One region of the Cohnella soli genome, then DNA from elsewhere that is predicted to be linked to it. Evidence: riboswitches for the same ligand, from Rfam matches in the RefSeq annotation. Region 1 holds a riboswitch; the other holds the start of a gene.
What was found. A riboswitch is a leader RNA that binds a small molecule or an ion and turns the genes downstream of it on or off. The one in region 1 is predicted to bind ZMP and ZTP.

Region 1 (14,717 bases):
TGATGAGCATATGCGGCTCTACCATTCGGTGAGATACGGCCCCTTCGGCATCGGAATAGATGAACCCAACGACTCGACAACTGTCTATCGCTTCGTTGAGCAGCTGCAACTTGGGACGCAGCCTCTCGTTGCCATCCCAAGGCGAATGATCGATCAGCACACGGCTGGATTTATTCTGGAATTCCTCGGAGTGTTGAAGTGGAACAACACTATTGATTTTCTCCATTAACTGCAGATGCTGTTCGTTACCATATGAGGTAGAGATACTACGCAAAGCTGTGACGATAGCGGCGAGTTCGTCGTTCGTCAGCACATTGCGATCCAAGCGGTATCCTTCCGCCAACCCGATACCTCCGTTCGTCCCCTGATAGGTGACGACAGGAATTCCCGCCCCATTAATGGCATCGATATCCCTGTAAATCGTCCGCACGGACACCTCGAAGCGCTCTGCAAGCTCTTTGGCCTGTACGATACGTCGATTCAGCAGCAAGATGATGATGGATAACAGCCTTTCCAGCTTCATCGTAAGTACCCTCCATTGTAGTAGGCCAGCTATATCAAGCGAGTCTCCGGATCATTTTTCAATTAGCTGATCGTTTCGTTGCAGCATCAACCGTATGTTTCAATAGCATAGCAATGGTTACAGGTCCAACGCCAGCAGGTACTGGCGTAATGGCAGAAGCGTGCTGGAGGCATGCATTAAAGTCTACATCTCCAATATTCCCCGGGTTGTACCCCGCATCCAAAATTACAGCCCCCGGCTTAATCCAATCGCCTCGAACAAACTCGGGTTTACCGACTGCAGCGACGACAATATCGGCCGATCGAACGAAATGTTCTAGCCCGGTCGTCTTGGAATGACATGTGGTTACCGTAGCATCGTTATTTAACAACATAGCCGATACAGGTTTGCCTAGAATGGGACTTCTGCCGACTACTACTGCATGTTTGCCCGATACCTGAAGCTTGTAATAATCCATGATTGCCATGATAGCCGCAGGAGTACAAGAAGGAAACATTGCGAATCCAAAAGCATTTTGTGCGAATCCTTCCGTTGTTACCCCATCTACGTCCTTGTCAATTGAGATCGCGTCGAATGCAGCTCGTTCATCGATATGATGAGGTACAGGGTGCTGCAATAAGATACCATGAACTTCCGGGTCCTTATTTAACTGCTGTATAACCTCAATCAATTGCTCTGTCGTTGTCTCCTTAGGCAGGTCGATACGGACAGACCGGATGCCAAGTCTGTTGCAAGCATTCACTTTCATCCGTACGTAGGTAGCCGATGAGGGGTCTTCACCGACCAAGACTGTTGCAAGACACGGAACAACTCCTTTCACAGCAAGTTCCTCGACACGACTGGCTAAGCGAACCTTAATCTCCGCAGCAACTTTGTTTCCATCTAGAATGAGCGGTTCAGCGTTCATCGTCATCAGCCCTCTCTATTTGTATAGAAACGCAAAGAGGCAAGGAGAAATATCCTCCTTACCTTTGCCCAGGCGATCGGCCATTTGAAGTATGTGCTCCCCCGTGGTACTCCACGTTTCGCCAGTTACACATACCGCATGCTTAAATATATTTTGCCAGAAATATTGGATGCTGACAATATTTACTCCAACGAAGCAAACAAACTAATCAAGTTGCCGTCCGGGTCCTGCACGATCGCATAGCGCTGCCCCCAGAAGGCATCCCATGGCTCGTTGTGTCCTTGGTATCCGGCCTCGATTACGGTTTGATAAACCTTGTTTACCTCATCGCTACTGTCGCACAAGAATGCAATTTCAATCCGATGTCCTACAGGCTCAACCCAGCCGCCATAAACGCCTTTGATCATTTCTTGTTTGTCAAATGCCAGTCGGAACCCGCTTTGCGCCACTTCAACGTGCGCCTCTCCGTTGGCTTGTTCCGGAATGTCCAAACCTAACGTCCGATAGAAATCCAAAGCCGCTTTCATGTCCTTTACCACAATGCCGACCATGTCCAATTTAATTCCCATAACTCATATCTCCTTTAGTCGCTTTTGAACTTTTATTTAGCGTCTTTCTCCTGCGAGAAAACAAGTAATACATGAATGTGCTGCAAAGCACAACAAGAATCATGAGGAGCGTCAAGTTCGCGTACGACAACTGCTCTTGTCTATCAACGAACGGATGAAGCGGCAAAGTGAGCAGCGAGTCGTCCAACAACTTCGCCGCTACAGCCGTACCTACCGCCTGTGCAATAAACATGCCTAAACTAAATATCCCCATTCCGATGCCAATCCGATCTTCGCTGAGCGTAGAAGACACGCTTTCCGTAATGGAAGTCTGCGAGAAAGCATACCCGATGTTCATGACGATCAAAGCCACCGCTACCCACCATACCCTTTGATCAATGCTGATCCAGATCAGCGTGAACCCGAGAGCGGACAAGAAAAGTCCACTTCAGTCACATACTGGGCTCCTCTTTTTACAACGATGTCTCCGGCTAATTTACCGAACAAAGCCGCACAGATCGCTCCGGGAAACATGACCATGCCAATCGTCTCCGCACTTAGACTGTACAACTGGGATAACATCAGCGGCAATAGAAACATCATCGTCATCATCGCGCTAAACATCAGAAATCCGACAATTACGCTCATTCTATACAGCGGATTCTGAAAGATCGAAGGCTGGAGAAAAGGATCATCAATTCGCCGAATATGAATGACGAACCATACGCCTGCCGCAAGGCTGCACAACAGATACACGACTTCCAATTGCGTCAGAAACAACAGAAACCCCGTAACTGTCAATGCCGCAAGAACAGCGCCGAGCAGATCGAACTTCCCTTTCCTCTTCTCTTCGGCAGGCAAATATTTTAAGAAAAAAGGGATGGACACAAGCGTAAGCACCGGGATTAAAAACAAGTAAGCCCAGTCTACGCGCCCGGTAATAGTCCCTCCGAGCACCGGCCCAGCCGCCACGCCGAAAGAAAACGCCGATGTGACGAGACCGAACATTTTTTGCCGCCCCGTCGCCGTAAAATAACGCGTAATAATGGTGTTATTCACAGCCGGGATGGCCGAGGCTCCAAGTCCCTGAATCACACGGAAGACGAGAACCGTCATATATTGTCCGTGGAAAATAAATCCGAGAATCGAACTCGCCGTATAGATGGCAATGCCAATCACCATCAAGTAGTTAGGGCTAAATGAATCGCTCAGCTTCCCAAATAGGATAGAGCCGATGCCGAAAAAAAGATCACATAGAGGAGCCAAGGTACAACCCGACGTATGTCGGCTTCACCCGGTTGTGCACTCGTTACGACTTGGGCCATGCCATTCCTCCTTCGCCATGCATGCTATGCAATGAATACTTTAACAATAGCCCTTTCAATGTCGCTAAAAATAGTAAAAAACGGACTTTTTTCAGTCCGTTTTCGAAATTTGTTTGGGTAGAATCCCGTAGTAACGTTTGAAGTTTTTAATATAGTGGGATTGATCATAGTAACCGTATTTTAAAGCGAGATCCGTCAAGTTCGTATAGGAGCCGGAGTAAATCTCGCGGAGCATGCTTTGAAATCTAACAATGCCGATCATTTCCTTCGGGCCGACTCCAAGTTCGGAATGGAACACTCGTCTCAGATGGCGTTCGCTGAATCCAAGCTCTTCCGCCAACCCCAACATGGAGAGATTTCCTTTAGCCGCGTACAAATACTGCACGCTTGCGTGCAGCAACGGGTGAACGGAGGAATCGTCCACAGCGAACACCCGCTTCAGCTGGCGTTCAACGACGCCCACTATTTCCGTAGCCATATTCGCCGACAATATCTCTTCGACGAAATGTTCCCCTTCCAGCCCCCATAATTCTTCGAGAAAAACATGCTGACCGGCAAACGCGGAAACAGGGAATTTCAGAACAGTTTGCGCCGATTCCAAGAAAAAGCGAATCCCAAACAAAGATTGAACCTCGGACAAGTGTATGAGCTCGTACTGCGTCATGATCCCTTCAACGAAGGCTGCTTTCCGGCTGGAAGGTGATAGACGATTCACGATAATATCTACGCAGCCGTCCGGAATAATTCGATGGAGTTGACTCTCGACATCCGCATGAAAATCCAATGTCCAGTAACACGCAACGTACGGCGTCAGTTGTTCGCAAGGTGCATATTCTTGATAGCTGTAGCCGGGACGCTGCTGTTCCTTTTGCAATTTAGGGGTTTGTATCGGACGATAAACGCTCCCCATTCCCTATAGCGCCTCCTATCATCAACCGATAATGCGGCAATCGGGATAGCGGCGCTTCCACCTCCAATACGCAAGGTCCCTGCACGCTGCTCCCATCATCTCCTAGCCATTCCCCTGCCGGAAAACGGATCGCGCGACTGCGAGCCCCCTGCTCGACGACTGGCGCCACGAGCAAACTGTCGCCGATCATGAACTGGTCGGTGACATCCTCAAGCCCGCTGTCCGGGAATACATACGCCATATGACGCATGATCGGTTCTCCGGTCACGGCAGCATGCCTCGCGAGTGCAAGGAACGTGTCCCCCAGCCCAGCATGTAGCTTCGCCGCTTCGACGCAGAGTGCAAGATGTTCTTTATCCAACACGCGCCAAGGCGCCGTCGAGAATTGCATCATCGGAAATAGCGCCGAGCACTGGGCATAACGGACAAACAGCTCCTGATCGATGCGGAACGACGGATTATTCTCTACATCGCTGATCTGCCCGCCGCCGATCATATCTGGGCAAATAAACGCATACCCGGACAGCCCTTGCGCGAGTCCGTTCGGGATCAGCGAGGCTAGCCCGTTCAGATCCCAACTATGATTGCGGTCACGCAGTCGCTGGACGAGCGGCTGCCCCCCCATTTTCCAGCAGGCGCGGTACTCGTTAAAGGCATAGTGTAGGCCGACCTTCGCCCACGCCTCGCAATGGCCGTTCGGGTGCATTGGCACCGCGCTCAAGTCGGACGCCCTGTAAAATTCAGGATCGCCTGCGTCAAGCTTAAATCCGTCGATGCCGTAATCGTTCATCAGGCGCTGCAGCTCTTCCTGATACCACGCCACCGCCCCCGAATTCGTACAGTCGAGCACGGCGCTGTAACCGTTCCACCATCGGCGAATCGCGGTCTCGCCACGCTCATCGCGCAGCAAATACCCGTTACTCTCCAGCATGCGGAAATTGGCGGCATTGTCTGGGCTGACGAATGGACATGTCCATAGTATAACTTGAAAACCGAGCTCATGCAGCCTGTCTGTCATCGCCTTGGGATCGGGGAATCGATCCGCCCGAAAACGCCATACCCCGTAGTCTTCCATCCAGTTGTCGTCGATCATGATGACGCCTGGAGGCAGGCCGTTCGCCAGCACCGCCTCGGCGTATCGCAGCGTCTTCTCCTGGGTCGGTTCGTATTGCAGCTCAATCCACAAATTATATTGCGGCACCGAGAAAAACCGCTCATCCGGCAGCGTTCCGGTTGCCGGGAAGTGCGCGTCCGCCGCCGAGCGGAATGCTTCACGGAGATTGCCGCCCGACTCCCGCAACATTGGCTCGCTCGCTTCGCAGGTTACGGTCAACAAGCCGTCCTCGAACCGATAACGAATCGGGTCGTCAGCCCATACATATCGCCCTTTGTTCGAGACAAGCAGCGGCGCCGCCTGATTGCCTCGTATGCCAGCGGCAAGGTCGACTTCGACCGTCTCTCTCCCGAATGGCATCTGGTCTCCGTAAGTAATATCTCCGCCCCACCAGACTTCGCCATCCAGCAGATGAATGCATAGCTCCCGACTTCCCATCATGATCCTACCCCTTTGTCCTGTTCATTGCCTTGATCATAGAGTACAATCGAGGCACGAGTCTACGGACAACCTTGCGGATTTTTTACACGATCTTGCTCTCGACTTCAAGGAGGCGAGCGGAAACATGAGCGTCAGCGACAACAATCAATACTTGGCCATGCTTGACGACAAGTACCCGTTTAATCTGTTCCGACCGGAGTGCAACGGAACGACGATTTTTCCGCCGCATTGGCATAATGACTGCCTGGAACTGATCTATGTGAGACAAGGGCAAGTAGAATTGCATATCGGAGGACATTCGTTCATCGGGCAAGCCGGCGACCTTATTCTGATCGGGGAAGGCGTCATCCATAGCGGATATATCGTCGATGGTCCGCCGGACTATTACACGATTTTGCTCGATCGAAGTCGACTCGCCAGCTCGGACTTCATGAACGTCGCCTCCCGCTCTATGCTGACGGGCAGGCTGCATCTTCCCGTTGTGTTGCAAACCGGGAATGACGGCTACGAAGCTTGCACGGCGATCGTCCGCTCAATCATCGAAGAGTATGTTGGTCGCAGAGCAGGTTTCGAGTTGGCAATCAAGTCCTACCTCCATGTGCTGCTATTAGAGCTAGCCCGCGCATACGGAGAACAAGCGGGAGGCAAAGATGCGCGCGACGAAGCCGCGAAGCGAAGCATGGAACGGCTCAAAGAAGCGATCTCCCTTATCGAATCGCGGTACACAGTGAGGCTGACGGTCGGCGAAGCGGCTCGAGCGGCCGGCATGAGCACTTACCATTTTTGCCGAGTGTTCAAACACGCCGTCGGCCGCACGTTTACGGAGTACATGCATCTATACCGCATTGGCAAAGCAGAAGCGCTCATTCGCGACACGGACCTGCCGATCACACGGATCGCTGAGCAAACCGGCTTCGGAACCGTGCAATACTTGGACGAACTGTTCAAACGTTATCGCGGTTGCACGCCTATGCAGCTTCGGCGCAGGCCGGTTCAACTTACCCCTTCATCTCGTACCGCGACGAATCCACCGCTTGAATGAACGGTGTCCATTCCCCCGCTGCGAACAATAGAAGTCGATGCATCGCACGTGTGCACGCGGTATAAAACAGTTTGCGTTCGCTCTCCCGATGGTAGGTGTTCGAAGATGCATCATAGATCAGAACGGCGTCGAACTCGATCCCTTTCGCCAAATAGGCGGGAATAACCAACGTCCCTTTCTCGAAGGAAGGTGTTCGTTTCGTAACGAGCCGAAGCGACGGGCATCCGTGCGCAGTCAAGAGAACGTGAGCTTCCCGGCTTTCGGCGGCTGATTTCGTTATCACGGCGATGGAGGCGAAACCTTCCGCTTGAAGCGCCGAGAGCTCCTCCGTTATTCGCGCCGCCAATTGTTCACTGCTGTCCGCCTTCAATAACAGCGGCTTCGGCCCTCTTCTATCGAAAGGGATAATCTCCTGTCCCCCTGGCAACAGTTCCCTCGTGAACTCCACGATTTCGCGGGTCGATCGATAACTGCGAACGAGGCGAATCAGGTTCGTGTCCGGCTCTCCGTACAGCTGGATGAGCGGGGAGTCCCCCCCGGTCCCGTACAGCTCCGTTGCCTGAGTGAAGATGGCTTGCCCGAAATCGCCGAGTACCGTCATGCGAGCCCGCGGGAATAACCTTTTGAGAAACTCGTACTGAAACATCGAATAATCCTGGCCTTCATCGACGAAAATATGCCGCACTTCAGTGTTCATCCGAACGCCTTCGACGAGTTCTTTGAAATACAAATACGGCGTCGCGTCCTCGTAGAACAGTTCAAGCCGCTCGATCTTCCCCTTCGTTTGCTCACCGATGTCGGACCATAACTCCGGAACATCTATCTCATTCGTCATCGTTCTATAATCATTCGCGCCCCCGAACAGTTGAGCATACAGACCAACCATGTCGATGAACGCCATCCGCTTTACGCTTCTCCTCAGCGGTTTAAACTGCTCCTTCACGACCATGCGGCGCAGCAGCTCTTCCTCTCGCTCGGCATAGTCGAAGTCCGCTTCGTCTCGACGGGGTTTGTTTTGCAGTATCTCTTGAATGGTTTCATATTTCTCAGCGAATTCGAAGACGCCCCGGTCTTTATGCAACTCGCTGTGAACTGCGGCATACTGATCGTTGTCGAGGTAGTTGAGTTCCTCCTGCACCCATAACTCATCCTTCTCCTTGCGTTCAAGATCAGCTAACTGCTTGAGCAGCCATTCTTGCAGCAGCGCTACTCGGTTGGCCAGACGGGTAGTAGGGTCGTACCCGTAAAACTGCGTTGCCATCTGTTCGGCAGTGATCAAATCGCGATCCCGAAACCGAATTCCGTTAAATCGCATGCCTTCCCGCTCAAGCCAGCCTGCATAATTGCGGAGAGCTTGAAGGAATGCAGTGGATGCTTTGTACGCGATCCCCATCAGCCGTGCCTTATATGCTTGCGTGGATTGTTCCGTCAGCGTGTATTCGATCTGGTCAAACGGGTCCTCCGGACGCAGAGCCTCGCCAAGCCCATGCTCCAAATATTCTTGGAACGTCGTCTGCTGCATATTTTCTTCGCCGAGTTCGGGAAGAACGGTCGACACATAGCTGTTAAACATCGGATTCGGCGAGAAAAGAACGATCTGATCGGCTTTAAGCTTCTCGCGGTGCTTATACAGCAAGTAAGCTACCCGCTGCAGAGCCGCAGATGTTTTCCCGCTGCCGGCCGCCCCTTGAACGATGAGCATTCGGCTCTTATCGTCGCGAATGATTGCGTTCTGCTCTTTCTGGATCGTAGCCACGATCGTTTTCATTTGGGTATCCGCACTTTGGCCGAGCGCCTGCTGGAGCAATTCATCTCCAATCGTTAAGCTCGTGTCGATCACGTTATGAAGTTTACCTGCGCTGAGCTGATATTGCCGCTTCAACTCCATCGTTCCCGCGATGCGCCCGCCCGGCGTATCGTAAGAAGCTTTTCCCGGTGGGTAGTCGTAATACATGCTTGCAATCGGCGTACGCCAATCGTAGACCAAGAAGCTTAAACCATCCGAATCCACGAAAGAGGAGACGCCAATATATATTTGCTCGCTGAAGCCGAGACCATCCTCTTGAAAATCTATGCGCCCGAAATAAGGCGACTTCAGCAACCGCTTCATGTTATTCCATTGCTGGACACGCAGCCGATAGCTACGTTCCCGTTCCGACAGCAATGCCTCTTGTTGTTTAATGCTGTGGAAAGTCTCCTCGAAATCTTCGTCGGAACTCGTGTTGACCGTTACTTCTTCCCAGAATCGTTTACGAATATCTCCCGCCTGACTGTGTAATCCAGCCACTTCCGGCTCTAATTCGGCGATTCTCTGTTGAAGCTTCTCCGATACTTGCTCCAACCGTTCCTGCTCTTGTTGCCAATCGCGCTCGTTGATCATTCCTGGACACGCTCCCTCCCATAAAGTCTGAAGAAATTGAACGTTTGACAACCGCCAGCCTGTGTGATAAAATTAAATTAAAGATAAGATGCAACACTTGTAATTTCATGCACAAAACTCACTGATGGTTCCTTATCATACCACAGTGCGGCTTTGTGTGCAATCGCCTTTATGACAATTAACCCCGGCAATGATGCCGGGGTTTTTATTTTTTCGCCCACTCTAGTCCGATGCGAAAGCTTCCGCCGCTGCCGATAGGTAATAAGCCAGCCCTGTTTGCTGGCTCTCGAGCATCTTGAGATGAAAATCATCGCTCAGGAAAAACCGGGTCTGCATTGCAAAGTCACTCGGCGATATCGGATTTCCATGCTGCTTCATAAATGCCAGATGATTCTCAATCAAGCTTCCTACTATCGCATCGTTATGTTTAATGCCTTCTCTTAATGAGTTCGCCATGTTATTCATGAATGCCACAGCTTCAGCCGCTTGTTCATTCATGTCTTGAATCTCCGCCGGAGCAACCTCGAATGACTCCATCCCGTACGTTTCCTTCAAGTGTTGATTTTGCTCAGCCAACGCGTTGTTCCATGCTTCCTCGTTGTCAAACCCCTTAAACATCTCCATATGATCCATGCCCTCCCCTTCCTTGGCACATGAGATGGACTTGCGCAACGTTTGAACGATGTTATCCAGCCTGTGTTTGCGATTCAGTAGCAATTCCTCCTGCTGCGACAGGATCGTTAACCGGTCCGCATTGCGCCCCATCATTTCTTTGATTTTGTCCAACGGAAAATCCAGTTCCCTATAGAACAAAATCTCTTGCAATCTCTCCAACTCTTGCGCCCCATACAGTCGATATCCCGCTTCGCTTATTTCCGTCGGCAAGAGAAGATCGATTTTGTGATAATGATGAAGCGTTTTGATGGTTACATGAGACAATTCCGACACTTCTTTTACCGTGTACAGCATGGCTCATTCCTCCCTTTCATTCATAGCGTAAAGCCTCCCCTAGGGGGAGAGTCAACTCGATTTTTTTTCGCAGCAGGCGATTGACTCTCCTCTTACAGCAGGCCTTACGATGACATTCGAAACCATGAAGAAGGGAGAAAAAAACAGTGACAGGTTCCATTCCATTGCTTCGTAACCGTTTTGTTCGAGCCGTGATCGTTTCAACATTTTTTTCTCAGATCGGCATTTGGGTCCGTAACTTTGCTGTTCTGTTGTATGTGATGGAAGTAACGGGCGGGGATCCATTTGCCGTTGCCATGATTTCGGTTGCGGAATATGCGCCAATTTTCATTTTTTCATTCATTGGGGGAGCGCTCGCGGATCGATGGCGGCCGAAAAAGACGATGGTGTGGTGCGAGGCGCTCAGTTCATTGTCCGTACTCCTGGTCTTTGCGGTGCTGGAAGTCGGTACATGGCAAGCTTTGTTTGGCGCAACCTTGTTCGCTTCCACCCTATCGCAGTTCGCGCAGCCTTCCGGCATGAAGCTGTTTAAGCATCATGTACGCGACGAAGATGCGCCATCCTGTATGTCTTTCATGCAAACCCTCACATCGGCCTTTATGGTACTCGGTCCGATTCTGGGAACGTTCGTTTATCAGCAATGCGGAATTGAAGTTTCAATTTTATTGACCGGCATTTGTTTTATGTTATCCGCGTTAGCCCTCAATCACGTGCCGCGCGACCCATTGCCGTACCGTAATCCCGAAATCAACTCAGCTTCTCTGTTTAGCGACATGGCGGATGGTATTCGTTTTGTTGTCGCCAATCCATTCATCTTGCAGCTTACTCTCAGTTTCACGTTCGTTGGGCTAGGCGTCGGATTAGTCTCTCCACTTAGCGTCTTTCTCGTTACGGAGCAGTTGGGGTTGCCTTCCGAGGCTTTGCAGTGGATCAATGTGTCGTATGGAGCAGGGGAAATTGTCGGGGGAGTCGCCACTATGGCCCTGGCTGCGAAAATCTCCCCGCAACGGTTTCTCATGGCCGGCTTACTCGTCAATGGTTGCGGAATCGTCTTGGCTGGCCTGTCTACCGAGATATGGCTGACGATGATTGCCCAATTCATAATTGCTCTTCTTCAACCGGCCATTTTTGTAGGGAGCAGCACATTAATCATGCAGCAGACTACCCACGATTATATCGGACGAGTCATGGGCATTCGCACCCCGCTGATGACTGGGGCAATGCTTCTTATGATGAGTGTGGCAGGCGCGTTGAAAAATACGTTCACTCTTTCTGCCGTGTACGTATGCGCCGGATGCTTCTTTTTTGCAGGGTTACTTATCATCGTTCCGCTAAGCGTTTGGTCCGAACACCGGGGCTAATCGCGACGTAGATAGCTGATCCGCCAACCCAAAATATTCACAGAAATTCATGATCATCGGATTCCATTTGGACGGGTTGACGTAATTGGGATGGTCCTCCATCGTCAACTCCTGCTCCACGTGAATTTTGCTGATGTGGACCTCCAACGCGACTAAGGAACTCGGCTCTTCGAAAGGATGGACTTTTACGAGCTTTGCCTCCAAGTGAACCGGACATTGCAAGACGCGCGGCGCTTGGACATTCCGCGACGGGATCGGGGTCAGGTCGGACACGCCGAACTTATCGGCTTCGAAACGATAGCCTCTGGCCGCCTTCGATTCCGGGACCGGATTTCGGCCAGTCAATAAGGTGAGGCTTTCGATTGCCGGGATCAAGTCGATGGACGGCAAGTTCAGCACACATTCTCCCTCCCGGATCATATTTAGGACAGTTTGCGATTTGCTGCTCAGTCCGAGCATACACGAGCGATTCAGCCACCATGCCGAAGACATCGGAGCCAGATTCGGTGTGCCGTCCTCATTCAACGTGCTGATCAGCACAACTGACGTGCCGAAATACAGGATTTTAGGTTCAATTTCAACATGCATATTCGCTTGTCTCCCTTCCGTAAGTGCAACGTGTGTCTAATGTAGCACAAGTCGACAAGCGGCAATACGGATTTGGAATGAGACAGCAAGATGTTGAAATTATGCTAGAAGTAGGACTTGTTGCCTTCGTCATCCTTGGTTAGACGGAATAGATCAAATAGGTTGCCGTTCTCGTCGATTGCCCGTAATTCCAAACTCTGCGGTGTCACAACACCTTGTACGAAGTGAGGTACGGCTAACGATTGCGAGGTATGCCATGCTCTTTTGGGAAGCAGCCATTCCGGCATCGCTCCCGCTCCGCCCGCCACTACATAGACGATACCGTCTTGAAAATCAATTTTGCCATCCTTTAGCGGATGGCTTCGTTCATAGACGATGGTATGGGAGCTAAATACGACATCGACACCCGCTTGCTCCATAACGGAGCAGAGCTTCCGCATCGCCTCTACTTCATAGCCTCCAGAGACGTACGGCGGATAATGAAAAAATACAATCTTCCATTTAGCAGAAGATGCCCTTAAATCATGCAACAGAAACTCATATTGCGCATGGCCGGGACCGATCTCTTCCGAGCTATAAGGATAGGTTTCCGATTTTATGAAGTCGGTGCTGTCCAAACAAACAAAATGAACATCTCCATAATCGAATGAATAGAAGTTTTTGGGGGCGGCAAAAGCGAAATACTTATAAAACCAAGAGCCGTTATTCTCATGGTTGCCCAAGCAGCAGTACGATGGCGTATTGACCAGCAACTCCTGGCCCGGGGCAAAGAAATATTTCTCCCAATGGTCGTACTCGTCGCCATCATCGACAATATCGCCGATAAATAACGCGATATCCGGGCGATATCTTTTCATTTGCGCAAAAATATTTCGATTAATTTGTCCGCCCGATTGATCAAAACCGCTGAATCCGCCAGTCTCGCTCGTCACCGCGAAAGAAAACGGAATGCCATCTCCCGCCGCCGTCATGAATGGATAGAAGTTCGATTCAACATCTCCGGACTCATTGCTGGAGTACACTTGGTAAAAGTAATACGTCCCCGGTTGCAGGTTGGCTACTGTTACTTGGTGGATTGTAGAGTACTCTTGAGTCGCGACGGAAGACAGCAATTGCTCCGGCCGCTTGAAATTTCCGTGATGACCGCTATGTATCCTCTCCGCCACGAAAACTCTGACTTCTGAAGTAGAGGGCTCGGATGTCTCCCACATGAATGTCATCGTTTCCAACGTTGGCCATTGCAAATAGGGGCCTTTAAGGATAGTGAGCATTATCGCACCTCATTTGAGCTCAAGAAATGGAAGTAAAGCGAAATGCAGAGCTTCTGAGTCGTCTCGGAAGCTCTGCATTTTTTCTTGCTAACCTATTACTTTGCCAATGTAGCTTGCGCTTGCTGCGCCGGTTTCGCGTATATTTTGTTCAACATAATCGTTTGGACGATGATGAATATACCGCCTACCGCCCAATACAACGGCAACGCCGCCGGCATGGCAAAAGCAAACACGCCCATCATAATCGGAGACAATAGTCCGATGAAAGCCAACTGGTTGTTTGCATTTTGCTGATACTGAGCCGAGACGGATTGCGACACGCGGAACTGAACGTAATACACTGCCGCGGCGATAAACGGCAATATCATATCCGTATGTCCTAAGCTGAACCATAGAAAATTGTGGGAAGCGATCTCCGGGGTCCGACGGATCGCGTAGTAGAACGCGAGCGTAATCGGCCACTGAAGCAGCATCGGCAAACACCCTATGTTGAGTGGGTTGAATTGATGCTTCTGGTACAGCTGCATCATCTCGACTTGCTGCTGCCTTTTGCCCTCCGCGCTTGTGTTGTTCTTGTACTTCTCTTTAAGCGCGTCCAGCTCCGGCTGGAGAACGGCCATCTTTGATCTCATCGCTAGTTGCTTCTTCGTTTGGTGCGCCATGAGCGGCATGATCGCCAATCTGATTAGCAAGGTCATCAGTACGATAGATAATCCATAATCGCCGTTGAACGCATTAGCGAAAAATTTAATCAAGTATGAGAAAGGATAAACCAGGTAATGATTAAATACCCCGGGCGAATCGGCACTAATCGGATGAGATGGAGCGGCTGTCGAGCACCCGCTAAGCAGAAGCACCGGGATAACCACGAGTAGCATAACGAGAATGGGCTTCACCCATTTTTGAGACATCAAATTCATTTTCACAGTAGTCCTCCCTAATTGAAAGTTGAGCTATCAATGTGTGGGAAGGACCGGAGGCTTCTTCATCAGGCGATTCTTTACGTCTGGCTGCCCGTGCTATCCACCGCTGTATACTGTCAAAATGCGGCTCTCTGACAGACACGAACAACGTTGAACCGGCGGCGTCGACTTCATGGCTCCAACGAATCGCACGGGTTGAGAAATAGCTAAAAGGAAGAACCAGTATTGTAGAAATAAGACCGATTGAAAGCGCCAGTTGCACCAAGTCGAAAAAATAATCCAGCCAAGTTCACCTCCGTTGCTGACGAGCATAAATAAACCGCATATATTGTTTACGTTTTTTATATCACTTTCGTTCCTACTTACGCGAATTGCGAGCAGCGTTGATCAAGGATGAGTGTATGCGATAGAGGGA
Region 2 (14,717 bases), on a different contig from region 1:
CCGAACAACGGTTTGAACGCGTAACGAGACAAAAGCCAGAACAAAATGGCGAAAGCGACTAATTGAATAAAAAAGTTGGATGGTACTAAATTCATTGCGCCTACACTCCTTTCACATGGCTCAATCAAGCTTCGTGCATTAACTGCAAAAGGAAGGCGTGGAGGCTAACCCGACTCCGCGCCTTACGATTCGATAAAGTTGATTATTTCGCCCACATGAAGGCAAGAACGAGGGAGATGATCGGCATTGCCTCAACGAGACCTACGCCGATAAACGCCGTGGAAGTCAACGTACCGCGAAGCTCAGGCTGACGGGAGATGCCTTCTACCGTTTTGCTGAAGATCAAACCGTTACCGATACCTGCGCCAAGCGCACCCAGACCAAACACGATACCTGCTGCTAAATAACCGTATTCCATTTGTAAATCCTCCTCGAGATAATTGGTTTTTATTAGATTAGTGATCCTCTTCGTGAACGATCGATTGCGAGATATACACCATCGTCAGCATCGTGAATACGAAAGATTGGATCGCGCCTACGAAAATACTAAAACCTTGCCATACAAGCATTGCCGGAATACCGATCCAGCCCATGCCTAGAATAACGCCGATCATAACTTCGCCTGCAAAAATGTTACCGAATAGCCGCAAGCCGAGCGTTAATGGCTTGGACACAACTTCGATCAAGTGGATCGGCAAGAATACGACGTTCGGGTTGTTGACGTAGTGCTTGAAGTAATGTTTGGCGTTCTGACGAATCCCTTCAACGTGCGACAGCACGATGACGATCAGCGCCAATGCCATCGTCATGGAAGCGTCAGCTGTTGGCGACTTCCACCAAGACCAAGCTGGATGTTCCGTGCCTTCCGGTATAATCAGCTCATGTCCGAAAATCGTTGGAATGTGATTTCCGTGCAACTCCGTCACAATGCTGAAGGGAAGACCCAACATATTGGAGACGAAAATGTACAGGATAAGCGTCAAGCCGAGCGCAAGATACGGTCTGCCTTTCTTCATATCCATGTTCTGCCCGATAATGCCCTGAACGAATTCGACGACCCATTCCAGGAAGTTCTGCAGCTTGCCGGGATTCTCTACCGATAGGTTGCGAACGGCAAGACGAGCAAGGATAAAGACGATTAGACTGGAAATGACGATCATCATGATCGCGGCCAAATCCCATTCAATGCCGGCGACCTCGATTTTTGGTGCTAAATGTTCCATGTTGTCATTTTTCACCCCTTTCGTCAGCGGACTGTTTCTTGCGAATACCGACGCTGGCGAATAAACCCAGTAACAGTGTCACCAACGGTAAAGCGAATATTCCTGCCGCCGTCGCCCCCAGACTGAAACCAAAACCTTCTACGGACAACAGAGCGGCAAACACTCCGATAGCTGCGCGGGTAATATAGCCGAACCCGCCTCTGGGTTTGCGACCTGAAGCCGCCATCTCGCCAATGCGAGTCGCCTTCCACGCGAGGTGGTAAGCACCCAGCAATCCACCGACAACACCGACCATGAAACCGCCGAAGATCGGCCTGTAAGCCGGCCAAGCGGCAAGTCCAATGAAACCAATGGACAAAAAAAAGAATGCAGTGCGCGTTGAACGTCTAAGCAAAGCGGGCAAATCAATCATCACGGTTTTCCAGCCCCCGTATATTTCCGAATCAGCGCGACCGCCGATCCGATCCCGGCAACCAACCCGATCACGACTCCGGTCAAATACCCGTAATCCGTGCCGTTATGGTCGTCGTACAAGGAGCCGAGCCACCATCCGAGACCTACGCAGACGGCGAACTCCATGCCCAAACCCGCGACGAGTCCAGCCGTTCGCCAAGGGTTCTCGTCCGGTGGTAATTGTGGCTTGCGAGGAGATTCCGTCATGGATCTGTCGCTCCTTCAACGCTGCATGGCGTACGAAAAAAGGAAATAGTAAGCCCTTTCTTCCCATGTTCCACGTAATATTGTATCTTTCGGCGACAACGTTTGTCAATTGATCGAAAATCAAACTTTATGTGAACGAAGATGCCGCAAATCGCTTCAAATCAACCCTTTTCGGCTGCGCAAACCATACAGTTCCGCTGTATGCTGTACGTTCTGTCCGGATCGTTTATCGCTCTCTCCCGACATTTGGAAACTCGCACACCAGTATGTGCCAATCGCCCTGCCACTATTCTCCTGCGGCAAAAAGCGTCTTCGGTGTGCAAGTACGCCGGAGACGCTTTTTTGCAGCTATCTTATCGGCTCACCGCCTGAACGATTCGGGACGTTCGCCTTTGCCGAAGTGATGGAGAATCGCCCCGACGATGCGTGCGGATGCCTGACCGTCACCGTAAGGATTGGCCGCCTGGCTCATGCGCTCATACAACTCTCTGTCGGACAAGAGCGCATGCGTACGTCCATAGACAACTTCCTCGTCTGTTCCGACGAGCTCGAGCGTCCCCGCTTCGATCCCTTCCGGACGTTCCGTCGTATCGCGAAGGACAAGTACCGGAACGCCGAAAGACGGCGCCTCTTCCTGCAAGCCGCCGGAATCGGTCAAAATCAGATGCGTGTGCGGATAGAAGTTATGAAGCTCGACGACGTCCAGCGGATCGATGAGGCGAATGCGCGGATGATTGCCGAGAATTTCTTGCGCAGGCTCGCGAACAGCAGGGCTCAAGTGAACCGGATAGACAATGGCGACATCGTCGAATTCATCGGCAATTCTTCTCACTGCGCGGAAAATTTGCCGATGCGGTTCTCCTTGCGATTCTCTGCGGTGAGCGGTCATTAGAATGAGCCTCTTGCCGGCCGCCCAATCAAGCACCGGGTGAGTGAAGTCGGATTTCACTGTATATTGGAAGACATCGGTTACCGTATTGCCGGTAATGTAGATGTTGTCGGCGTTTTTGCTTTCCTTGCGAAGGTTATCCGCCGACCAATCAGTCGGTGCGAAGTGAGCGTCAGCGAGCACCCCTGTCAATTGTCTGTTCATCTCTTCTGGATACGGGGATAGCTTGTTCCAGGTCCGCAAGCCCGCTTCCACGTGGCCGACTTGAATTTGCTGCAGGAATGAAGCATAGCTCGCAAGGAAAGTCGTTAACGTATCGCCATGCACAAGCACGATGTCCGGCTTTGCTTCTTGCAGAACGGGCTCAAGTCCTTGGAGTACACGAATCGTAATGCCGTTCAGCGTCTGGTTCGCCTGCATGACATCCAGGTCGTAATCCGGCTTAATGCCGAACACTTCGAGTACTTGGTCAAGCATTTGCCGATGCTGCGCCGTCACGCAGACGATCGGTTCGATATGTTCGGGATGCTTCTGCAATTCCAGAATAAGCGGCGCCATCTTGATCGCTTCAGGACGGACGCCGAATATGGTCATCACTTTGATTTTTTCACTCACGTCGGTTTCTTCTCCCTTTATCCGCGCTTATCTGATTCGATTACTTGGTACCATATAACCGATCTCCGGCGTCGCCGAGGCCGGGTACGATGTAGCCGTGCTCATTCAACTTCTCGTCCAGCGCACCCAAGTAAATGTCGATGTCCGGGTGTTTTTCTTGAACGGCTTTGACGCCTTCCGGCGCGGCGATCAGGCACATGAGTTTCGTCGGGCGGCAGCCTTTCGCTTTCAGCATATCGATTGCGGCATTGGCGGAACCTCCCGTTGCAAGCATCGGATCGATGACAATTAGTTCTCGCTCCGCAACGTCGGATGGCAAGCTGCAGTAATATTCGACCGGCTGCAGCGTCTCGTGATCGCGATACAGGCCGATATGTCCGACTTTGGCCGATGGAATGATTTTCAACACGCCGTCAACCATACCGAGACCCGCACGCAATATCGGAATCAATCCGATCATTCTGCCGGCAATCACTTTGCCTTCCGTTACTGTAACGGGCGTCTCGATCCGCACAGGGGACAACGGCAAATCCCGCGTGATTTCGTAAGCCATCAGCATGGCGACTTCGTCGACCAGCTCCCGGAATTGTTTCGTATTCGTCATTTTGTCACGGATAAACGTGATTTTGTGTTGGATTAACGGATGATCGCAAATGACCAATGTTCCCATTATGTTCTACCCTTTCCCTAACGCCCGCTCGTCCGCTTTCGCGACGCTCCGGGACGTTGCTCTATGTAGGTTGCCCGTACATTATATCATTGTCTCCGAATAGGTGCATAACATCCGTCGTTTGCAGGCGAATCAAGTCGAACGAACGGAACAATCTGACGATGAAAGGTAATAATTCGCCTCCGCGTCCTCGCACTCCTCGCTGGGCATTCGCATACGATGAACGAGAACGCTCTAGGAGGAATGCCAATGAACGTACGCACTTCCAACACTTCCGTTTTATACAAGGCCGACCAAGAGTGGGCCGGTCACGTACGCAAAACCCGCCAGAAGCTGGCCGAAGCTTGCGGCCAGTGCATGAACCGAACCGTCCGGGTTCAAACGATCGACGGACAAACGTATGAAGGCATAGTCGTCGGCTCCGACCATACGTACATGCATCTTATGACCGGCGACGCCCGCTTCTTCGGTCCCTATGCTTCCAATGCCATTTTGACGTTGGTGCTTTTCGAACTGCTCGTCATTACGCTGTTGATCTAACGTACGAAGACGAAACGACGCGAACGTCCAAACAAAACCCCGGAATCCGACGCAAAGTCGGCCCGGGGCAATTGTCGTTACACCATTAATATTGCAAGTTCGTGTAAAGCGGGTACTGCGCCGTCAGTTCGGCGACCATTGCGCGCGCTTTGTCTAACGTCGCTTGGTCTTCCGGATTTTTGAGCGTAAGAGCGATCACTTTGGCAATCGTCTTCATCGCTTCCGTACCCATGCCGCGCGTCGTGACCGCCGGCGTTCCAACGCGGATGCCGCTCGTTACGAACGGGCTAGTCGGGTCGAACGGAATGGCGTTCTTATTGACGGTGATGGCAACGGAGTCGAGCACATGCTCGGCCACTTTGCCCGTGATGTTCAGGTTGCGCGTGTCGATCAGCATCAAGTGGTTGTCGGTGCCGCCGGAGACGATGTTCAAACCTTCGGACACAAGCGCCTCGGACAGAGCTTTCGCATTCACGACAACGTTGCGCGCATACTCTTTGAAAGAAGGCTGCAGCGCCTCGCCGAAAGCGACAGCTTTCGCTGCGATGATGTGCATCAGCGGCCCGCCTTGCGTACCTGGGAATACCGCTTTATCGATGGCGGCCGCCCAAGGCTTGCGGCACAGAATCAGGCCGCCGCGAGGACCGCGCAGCGTTTTGTGCGTCGTCGTCGTAACGAAATGAGCATGAGGCACCGGGCTCGGATGCTCGCCGCCTGCGACAAGTCCAGCGATGTGCGCCATATCGACCATGAGCAATGCGCCTACATCATTCGCGATTTGTCCCATTTTCTCGAAGTCGATCGTGCGCGGATAAGCGGAAGCCCCGGCTACGATCAGACGCGGACGATGTTTAAATGCCGCTTTGCGCACTTCTTCGTAATCGATCGTAAACGTGTTCTCGTCTACGCCGTATGCGACGAAGTTGTAGAGCAGACCGGAAGCGTTCGCAGGGTTGCCATGAGTCAAATGCCCGCCGTGGGCAAGGTTCATGCCGAGTACGGTATCTCCAGGCTTAAGAACTGCCAAGTATACGGCGAGGTTAGCTTGAGCGCCGGAATGCGGCTGCACGTTAGCATGTTCTGCGCCGAACAATTGCTTCGCGCGGTCTATGGCGATTTGTTCTGGAATGTCGACGTATTCACAACCGCCGTAGTAACGTTTGCCTGGATAACCTTCCGCGTACTTGTTCGTCAGGACAGTACCCATCGTCTCCAGAACGGCTTCGCTGACGATGTTCTCGGAAGCGATCAGTTCAATATTGTCGCGTTGGCGTTTCAATTCCAGGTTCAGCGCTTTGACGATTTCAGGGTCTTGCTTGTTCAAATTAGTCAACATAGTCATATATCCTCCCTAAAATGTGAAAATGAATTAGTCGCACGATGGCGATACGATAGAAGCTTGCGGCAATTCGTACACGGCACGGGCGCCGCCGATCAGTTTCGGCCGGGTCATCGCCATATTGACGCGGGCATGCCCGATCTCTCGAACGGTCGGCCTGAGCGGAACGGCGACCCGGCGAAGATGCATGCCGATCATCGTCTCGCCGATATCGACACCCGCGTGGGCGCTTACTTCCTCAACGAGGCATGGTTCGGCTATCTTGCGGAAAGCATAGGCAGCCATCGAGCCGCCAGCCTTGGGTATCGGCACGGCTGCTACCTCAGTCCACCCCATCCGTTCGGCCAGTGCGCGCTCGGTCACAAGCGCCCGATTCAAATGCTCGCAACATTGCCAGACAACGTTGAAGCCGATGCGCTCGCGAACGATCTCTACACCATCGTAGATCATTCTAGCGATATCTTCGGCACCTGCAGTACCAATCCGCTTGCCTCGAACTTCGCTCGTACTGACGCCGATGACGACGATTTGCCCGGCGCGAAGGCCGGCGGTGTCCGCCAGTTCTTCCAGAAGGGCGACCGTCTTCTCTTCGACTTCGGCACGCCCAAGCGTCGACAAAGACGTCTCGGACATGACGGATTGTTCGGACTCTGCAGCCATCAGATCGCCTCCCATAGCGGTAAACGCGGTATAATAACGATTTTCTCGATCACACGGTTTGGCCGACACGCCCTACATCCATGTAAAGGTATTATACCTGAATTCGACCGATGCCAACAGCAATCCCCAATCCACGCAACGCGCTCCCGCCCCCTTCTTCGAATGCTCTGAAAGAGACAAAACGACAAAAAAGAGCTAGCGTGCATAAAGCACACCGCTCTTCGCCCAGGCGACCGGCCGTCATTCCGATGCTCCACCGTGGTTGATCCCACTTGTCGTCGCCAGTTACATCGGAACCTTGAAGTTGTATCCTCATCATAACGAACCGTGCGAAAAAAATCAATCACCGATCGTTCGGGTCCTGATCCAGTTTATCGATCAGCGTCAGCAGAACGTCTTCGATCTCGTCGGCCGTCTGCTCGTATAACGCGAGCGATCCGCCGAACGGATCGGCGACGTCAAAGTCGGGGATGCGACGCTGCAGCTCCAGCAAACGCGTTCTTTCTTCAATCGACAAATTCTGCCCAAGCGCTTGCTTCACCTGCCACTCCGAATACAGCCTCTCTAACTCCGCCACGTCGTCCATGACGGGATCGCCGCGCAAAGCATACTCTTTGAGCGTGAACGTTTTGCCAAGCGCCTGCGGGAACCTCTCCAGAATAGCTCTCTTGTGCCCAGCCGTCATCGTCAGAATCAAGCTCGCCCACAGCACGTCGTCCGCTTTTAACAAAGTCGAGCCTTCCGGCAGCGCCAAATTCCTCTTCCGCAGCGCCGTTGCGGCATGGGGAGATATCGGCAACCCGTCGACCGTCGAGACGCCCGCCGAACGGACTTCGATCGGCTTGCCGCCCCGAGCCGCCAAATCCTTCATTAACGCCTCCGCCATCGGGCTTCGGCAAGTGTTACCCGTGCATACGATCAATATCCGGTTCATTCTCTCCTCGCGCTCCCGTCTCTCGATGCATCATCCTATATAAGAAATAATAGACCAAACGCGAACAAAATAACACCGCCCAGCGCTTCTCCATATCCTCCCAGAGATCTGCTTACCCTTCGACCAAGCACTAGCCCGAGCACGCTCAGCGCTCCGCCTATCAAGCCGAACATAAGCACCGTCATCCATACATGCGAAGCGAACATGCCGAGCGATACTCCTACGGAAAATGAATCGATGCTGACGCTGAAAGAAAAAACGAGCATCCCCCATGCCGTCCGATGGTCGAACGAGTCGACCGCTTCCCCGCGAATGGCACTGTACAGCATATGACCGCCAAGCAGCAAAAGCAACGCTCCCGCCGCTGTCGTCGCGATATCTCCGAGCAGCCCGCTAACGTACTGCCCCATCACCATGCCGCCAAGAGGCATAAGCACGTGGAATAAGGCAATCAGTGCGCTAAGCTTCGCAATGTCCCGCAGGCGAATGCCTTTAAGACCGATGCCGATTCCAAGCGAAAAAGCATCCATGCCCAATGCAATCGCCATAACGGCGATCGTCAGCAGTTGTCCTGTCTCCGCGCCTCCGCCGAACATAGCTTGTCCCCTCCCGCGCGATTATTCGCCGTTCCCCGATGTCTCTTCCCAACATATGCGGACAAGGGGGCGAACATGCAAAGAGGCTCTAACAGGCGAGAGCACGGATGAGGGCGTGTCTGAATACTCCGAGGGCAGCAGATTTTGCCGAATTTTCGTTCCATGCAAGGAACTTTTGTGAAGGCGTACCAGGGGTACGTCGAGCAAAAGTGACGAAGCAGGGGGCGAAAAGGCGGTGAAAGATGCCCCTGAGCGAGTATTCAGACACGCCCTAGGAAACAATGACTAGACGTGAATTTCGCGGCCTCCGGCGGCTTTGCGCAGCCGATTCATAAGCGCGGCGCCAATCCCGTCTTCGGGATAACTTTCCGCGACGATGTAATCTGCGCCCCGAGCGTCGCATTCACGAAGCCGTGCATACAACACGCGCGCCGCTTGCTCAGGCTCGGCACGGGAGCCGCAATCGAGCACCGCGTCCGCTCTGTAAGTCGCCGCGTGCTCGGAACAACTTAAGATAGCGACCGTGCGGCCATGCGCAGCCGCTTCGTCGGCGAGCCGCTGAACGGCAGCCGGCAGCCGCTCTTGCGGGCCGACGATGAGCACCATCTCGCCTTTCGGCGCGTAATGCGCGTATTTGACGCCGGGCGAACGCGGCGTTGCGTCGGCCATCGTTGCGTCCTCTCTGGACGAGGCTTCCACCGCCGCCGCCGACGAATCGGAACCCGCTTCAGCTACGTCGGCGAGCCCGCCGAGCGCCGACCGAAGCTGCTCCCGCGTCACACCTCCCGGCCGCAGCACATGAACTTCGCGGCCTACGACGCGGACGACTGTAGACTCCAGACCGACACCCGTCTCTCCGCCATCCAGTACCCCGTCGATGCGGCCGTCCAAATCTTCAAGTACATGGCTCGCTTTCGTCGGGCTCGGCCGTCCGGAACGATTGGCGCTCGGCGCGGCGATCGGACATCCTGAGAGACCGATCAACTCGCGGGCCGCATCGTGCTCCGGCACCCGGACCGCGACCGTATCCAAGCCTGCCGTCACGAGCGGGGACACCGCCCCCTCCTTCGCCGGCAACACAAGCGTCAGCGGCCCCGGCCAGAACGCCTCCATCAGTTTCCGCTCGATGTCATTCACCCGCTCGGCCACTCCCGCCACATCTTTCGTACGCGCCAAATGTACGATCAGCGGATTATCCGACGGCCTGCCTTTCGCCGCGAAAATACGGCCGACCGTCTCCGTGCTCCTCGCGTCCCCACCAAGTCCGTACACCGTCTCCGTCGGAAACGCAACGATGCCGCCTCCGGCGAGCGCCGCGGCGGCTTCCTGTATGCCGACCCGCAATCGATCTGCAGGCCAATATGTCGTATGCTGCGCCATCTGCTGCTCCATCCCATCGACTTCTCGCGCATGCGGAAACCGCAGCGCCGAGCCTTTATGTTAACGCCATTATAACATAGCGGGCGGCGGACGTCAGATTGGTCAGAACAAGGATGACAAGAACGCGATGAGCTTCTCGAGCAGTTCCCATAGAAAAAACTTAGTCTCCGGCTTTTCTTCTGCCTGAGCTGGCGATTTATCTTTCTCGCCGGAAGTTTTGATGATCTCGCCGGACGCGGCATCATCTGCGGCGGTAGCCGCCGTCAAGCAAAGCGGAGGAAACAGCACGCACCACCAATTGGCGCCTTTGCCGTCGCCGAGCGTTACGCGGAGCGCTTCGTAGTCGCCTGCCGCATAGGACCGTCCTTCGAACGTTTTGGCTGGGAACGGTACTTTGGCAAGCTCTACTTTGCCCCCATAAGGCGCATCCAGTTGTTTGAGCTTGGCTGCTACCAGTTGGCGGAGCGTGGGCAATTTCTTGCCGATGAGTGCACGAGCTTCGTCATGAGTATCCGGCATCGCGCCCCAAGAGCGGATGGATGCTGCAACGGCATCGCGAACGCTAGCCTTGATGCGTTGATCGGCCTCTCCATCGGAGTTAGCAATTATTCGAATACGAATAGCATCGGTCGGAATCAGCGCTCCGGTTCCCGCAGAAGCGGATGGGCGCAGAAAAACGAACAAACCTATCAATATCGTAACGCCGAGCAGTACAAACTTGCCGGCAGCACGGGTGAAACGGGTTTTCGAACGGGAAGAAGAAAAGGAAGATGAATGATGGCTAATACGCATAGGTTTTCGCTCCTTGATGCACCCGTCGGTGCAGCACTATGCGTTCCGGAACGTCTTAGCCATCAGTATGTCCGGATTTCGAATCTATAAACCTATCAAACTCGCAAAATCGAAGCTACTCTCATCACCTTGTTCATACATCGAGAGTATGTCCGTGTCTTTCAGGAGGTTTCCCGTCAATATGCAGGCAACCGTCTCGTCTTTGTCGATCGTCCCTTCAGCGATCAGCTTGCGCAACGAGGCTACTGTCGAAGCGGACGCAGGCTCGCAACCGATTCCACAACCATCGATTAGCCTTTTGGCCTCAATGATCTCCTCGTCGGTTACCGTACATGTCACGCCACCACTCTCCCTCAGGAAGTCTCGGGCTTTGCGCCAACTAGGCGGGTTTCCGATATTCATCGCCGAAGCGACTGTCGCTGGCGAACGTTCCGGAATGAGCGTTTCGCCTGCCGCCGCCATCATTTTATGAAACGGGCTTGCCCCTTCCGCCTGTACAAGCGCAACCTTCGGCATCCTTTCGATTAAGCCGAGCTGCAGCAGATCCTGGAGCCCTTTCCCAAGCGCCGTCACATTGCTTAGAGCTCCACCGGGAATAACAATCCAATCCGGCAATTTCCAATTCATCGACTGCGCGAGTTCGTAGACGATACTTTTTTGCCCTTCTATTCGAAAAGGATTAAGCGAATTGCAGATGTATAGATCTAGTCCGCCACCGTGTTGCTCGAAGAAGCGGATTCCATCATCGTATGTGCCGTCGAATCGGATCATCCGAGCGCCATAGGCAAGCGTCTGCACAACTTTGTTCGCAGACACTTTCTCGTTGGGCACAAGAACGACTGACTCGCATTCCGCAAGCGCCGCGTACATCGCCAGGGAAGCCGACGTATTTCCTGTTGAGGTGCAAGAGAATCGCCTATACCCAATCGATCTTCCGTGGGATAAAGCAACCGTCATCCCGTTGTCTTTGAACGAACCGCTCGGATTCTCGCTCTGCGCCTTCAGCCATAATTGCCGAATACCGAGAGAACGACGGATCGGTTCCGCAGGGTAGAGCCCCGTGTTGCCCTCGTATTTAGTTACGATTTCCCTTTCCGGCAACTCGGGGTGGATCAACTCCTTGTACCGCCAAACCCCGCTCGCGTAAGGAGTCATTCTCTCCGAAAGTCTCTCGTGGAAAGTTCTCTTCAACCGCTCCGGATCAAGTCCGACAAAATCGTGCGAGATTTCCAGCAATCCCCCGCACTCACACCGATAAGCCGCGTCTCTATGCTCGCGCCCACACTCGTAACACTTGATTTTCATTTGCACCGCACTCCCTTCTACCTCTAAAATAAGAGATATCCATTCATAAATCTAATATATAAAATTTCGTTTTTCATAAGTTTTTATTATCATTTGAGAAGAGGTCTACCGATTGCTGAATCTCCATGCGTTGCGTTTGTTTCATGTCGTTGCCGAACTTGGAAGTGTGACAAAAGCGGCCGAAAAGCTCAACATCAGTCAACCCGCCGTCACGGGGCAGATCAAGAAGTTGGAGCGAGAATTGGGACTGCAGTTGTTCGCTCCTCGAGGCAGAGGCATCTTGCTGACCGAGGCAGGTCAGACGATCGCGGCAGAAGCCAATCGGCTATTTTCTCTAGAAGCCCATATCGAGCATTCGATCGCTCGACTAAAGGACGGAACAGCTGGCGTTCTGAGGATCGCGGCTACTTATTTGCCAGCCAATTACTTGTTACCTGATCTCGTCGCCAGTTACAAAAATCGTTATCCTGAAGTCCGGGTAGAGATCGAAACTGTCGGATCGGTTAAGGCAACGGAGCTTCTGCTCCGTTACGAGGTAGATCTTGCTATTGTCGGTGGCGGACGGATCGCCAACCCTCGCCTCAGGGCGAAGCCGTGGCGGAAAGACGAAATGTGGTTTGTTGCTCATGCGGAGCACCGGCTCGCCGGAAAGAACACAACTTTGGCGGATATCGTTTCCGAACCTTTCGCGTCCCGAGAAGAGGGCAGTTATGCGAGAGAACAACTCAAGGCGCTATGCCTCGCTGCCCATGTGGGAATGCCAGTCATCGGACTCGAGATGAACGGTTATGGAGAATTACTCCGCGTTGTCGCAAAAGGTTATGGCATTGCCTACTTGTCCGCGCTCGAAGCCCGCGAGGAGGTCGAGCGGGGAACACTCCAACGGATTGTCGCGTCGGATGCGTCAGCAGAGAATCTCATATGTGCGTATTTCCGAAACGAGCCCGCCGGCGCGAACATACCGGCCAAGCGGTTTCTCGAGCTCATGCCCGAAGAAATCGAATGACCGATCACAAGGACAATTTTCAAAAAATGGGGATTTACCGCCCGCAAGACGCTATGGTACAGTTAGGACAAATCCGGAAGCACCGGTCCAAACTAATGGCTGAGGAGGTCTGAACGTGGAAGAACCGGTCGCACGACAAATTCTGGATGTCATGTCAACGTTGCAGCACAACTTTTTCGAGTTGCAGAACAACGTTATGGCAATGCACGCAAGCTTTGAAGATTTTAAGATCGAGGTCAGGCATGACATTCGCGAGCTTAAAAGCGAAGTTAGCGGGCTCAAAGGCGAAATTAGTGAGCTCAAACGGGATGTGAGCGAGCTTAAACATGAAGTCACCGAGCTGAAACAGAACGTAGAACGCTTGGACGAGAAAGTGACGCAAATCGATATTCGCACAGAAAGACTGGAGCGACGTATGGATATGACTTTCGATGCCGTCGGAGATGTGAAAGAGACGGTAAGCGAACTGAACGACAAGCACGAACGCCATGAGATGCTTCTCGGCGAGATCGCTAAATCACTACTTGAACAGGCCGCGCGCAGCCGCCGGGCTATAAATCCCATTTAAATGACCAAAAGATCGCAAGCCCTCTCGGGTCCGCGATCTTTTTTACTTACACAATGCGATAACATGCCGATCGATGCCAGCGTAATCCTTCACACAATAAACGTCGTCCCAGTTCGCCGCTGTCCGCAATAACCCTGCAACGTCTGCTGCCTGGCCTGCGCCGACTTCCCATGCCACGAGGCGCGGCAGCCGTTTCAATGCCGTGAGTTGCCCGGCCATCGCGCGATACGGGTTCAGGCCGTCCTCACCGCCGTCCAGCGCAAGCCTCGGCTCGTAATCGCGCACTTCGCGCTGCAATCCCTCTATGTCCGCGCTCGGGATATACGGAGGGTTGGACACTAGAATATCGATCTCAACGTCGCTGCCCGGACCATTAACCATAAACGGAGTCAACAAATCGCCTTGCACGAAAGCCAACTTCCCGCCAACTCCGAGTTTTGACGCATTCCGTCTCGCCACCGCCAGCGCATCTTCTGACAAGTCGGACGCGATAACTCGCCACGTGGGTCGTTCAGCCGCCAACGTCACCGACAAGGCGCCGCTGCCCGTACCCACATCCAGCACAACCGGGCAGCTGCCTCCCTGTCCGTTCGGGCCGAACAGCTCGTCCCCAATCCGAAGAACCGCCTCTGCGAGCAACTCCGTCTCGGGCCGAGGAATTAACACCGCCTCCGTCACCTCGAACGCACGACCATAGAAATGTTGATCCCCCACCACATATTGCACGGGCACTCCTTTTTCGCGTCTCGCGAGCAAGCTTTCCCAGACTTCTAACTTCTCCACCGGAAAAGGCTCCCGCATATCCCGTAGCCATTCCGTTTTGCCGATTCCGAGCAAATAAAGAAGAAGAAGCTCCGCATCCGCGTCCGCTTCTTCGACTCCGGCTTGCCGCAATCGCGCTGCCCCAGACCGCCATACTTCCCTCAGCGTCTGAGTTCCGCGTTCCGTCGACACGACAACGCCTCCCGTATTATTTCATTTGTTCCCGTTCAAGAATTTCCGCCTGCTCGGCGAGCGTAAGCGCCTGAACGATCTCTTCCATATCGCCGTTCAGCACATAATCAAGCTTGTGCAGCGTCAAACCGATCCGATGATCCGTTACGCGGCTTTGCGGAAAATTGTACGTGCGAATGCGTTCGCTCCGATCGCCCGTCCCGACTTTCTCGCGGCGTTCGCCGGAATACTTCGCTTCCTCTTCCTGGCGCTTAACATCCATAATCCGAGTTCTCAGCACTTGCAGCGCTTTGTCCTTGTTATCGTTCTGCGATTTGCCGTCTTGGCAAGTCGCCACGATGCCTGTCGGCACATGTGTAACACGGACAGCCGATTTCGTCGTGTTAACCGACTGTCCGCCGGCGCCGCTCGAACAGAACGTATCGACGCGAATGTCTTTGTCGTGAATGACGATGTCGAGCTCTTCGGCTTCCGGCATCACGACGACAGTCGATGTCGACGTATGAATACGCCCGCCCGACTCCGTCTCCGGCACGCGCTGCACGCGATGCGCGCCGCTCTCGTACTTGAGCATCCGATAGGCTTC

Region 2: another riboswitch for ZMP and ZTP. It lies ahead of ACFPOF_RS12565 (TIGR01440 family protein); the one in region 1 lies ahead of ACFPOF_RS23630 (bifunctional 5,10-methylenetetrahydrofolate dehydrogenase/5,10-methenyltetrahydrofolate cyclohydrolase).

Annotation. Positions count from the first base shown of each region.
Region 1 covers NZ_JBHSMI010000032.1:1,141-15,857, forward strand. Annotated here, with positions in the region: gene ACFPOF_RS23625 (helix-turn-helix transcriptional regulator) at 1-523, opposite strand, end outside; gene ACFPOF_RS23630 (bifunctional 5,10-methylenetetrahydrofolate dehydrogenase/5,10-methenyltetrahydrofolate cyclohydrolase) at 582-1,430, opposite strand; ZMP/ZTP riboswitch at 1,490-1,569, opposite strand; gene ACFPOF_RS23635 (VOC family protein) at 1,613-1,999, opposite strand; gene ACFPOF_RS23640 (MFS transporter) at 1,989-2,414, opposite strand; gene ACFPOF_RS23645 (MFS transporter) at 2,390-3,244, opposite strand; gene ACFPOF_RS23650 (DUF6597 domain-containing transcriptional factor) at 3,395-4,213, opposite strand; gene ACFPOF_RS23655 (glycoside hydrolase family 31 protein) at 4,179-5,768, opposite strand; gene ACFPOF_RS23660 (helix-turn-helix domain-containing protein) at 5,893-6,810, shown strand; gene helD (RNA polymerase recycling motor HelD) at 6,767-9,190, opposite strand; gene ACFPOF_RS23670 (MerR family transcriptional regulator) at 9,413-10,159, opposite strand; gene ACFPOF_RS23675 (MFS transporter) at 10,306-11,520, shown strand; gene ACFPOF_RS23680 (flavin reductase family protein) at 11,491-12,108, opposite strand; gene ACFPOF_RS23685 (purple acid phosphatase family protein) at 12,213-13,379, opposite strand; gene yidC (membrane protein insertase YidC) at 13,475-14,299, opposite strand.
Region 2 covers NZ_JBHSMI010000023.1:440,575-455,291, reverse strand. Annotated here, with positions in the region: gene atpF (F0F1 ATP synthase subunit B) at 1-95, opposite strand, end outside; gene atpE (F0F1 ATP synthase subunit C) at 203-418, opposite strand; gene atpB (F0F1 ATP synthase subunit A) at 456-1,223, opposite strand; gene ACFPOF_RS12595 (ATP synthase subunit I) at 1,228-1,638, opposite strand; gene ACFPOF_RS12590 (AtpZ/AtpI family protein) at 1,635-1,883, opposite strand; gene wecB (non-hydrolyzing UDP-N-acetylglucosamine 2-epimerase) at 2,245-3,366, opposite strand; gene upp (uracil phosphoribosyltransferase) at 3,428-4,057, opposite strand; gene ACFPOF_RS12575 (LSm family protein) at 4,307-4,597, shown strand; gene ACFPOF_RS12570 (serine hydroxymethyltransferase) at 4,683-5,930, opposite strand; gene ACFPOF_RS12565 (TIGR01440 family protein) at 5,967-6,596, opposite strand; ZMP/ZTP riboswitch at 6,813-6,895, opposite strand; gene ACFPOF_RS12560 (low molecular weight protein arginine phosphatase) at 6,940-7,530, opposite strand; gene ACFPOF_RS12555 (manganese efflux pump MntP) at 7,566-8,126, opposite strand; gene ACFPOF_RS12550 (L-threonylcarbamoyladenylate synthase) at 8,412-9,518, opposite strand; gene ACFPOF_RS12545 (stage II sporulation protein R) at 9,609-10,298, opposite strand; gene thrC (threonine synthase) at 10,383-11,603, opposite strand; gene ACFPOF_RS12535 (LysR family transcriptional regulator) at 11,716-12,609, shown strand; gene ACFPOF_RS12530 (hypothetical protein) at 12,725-13,177, shown strand; gene prmC (peptide chain release factor N(5)-glutamine methyltransferase) at 13,220-14,131, opposite strand; gene prfA (peptide chain release factor 1) at 14,148-14,717, opposite strand, start outside.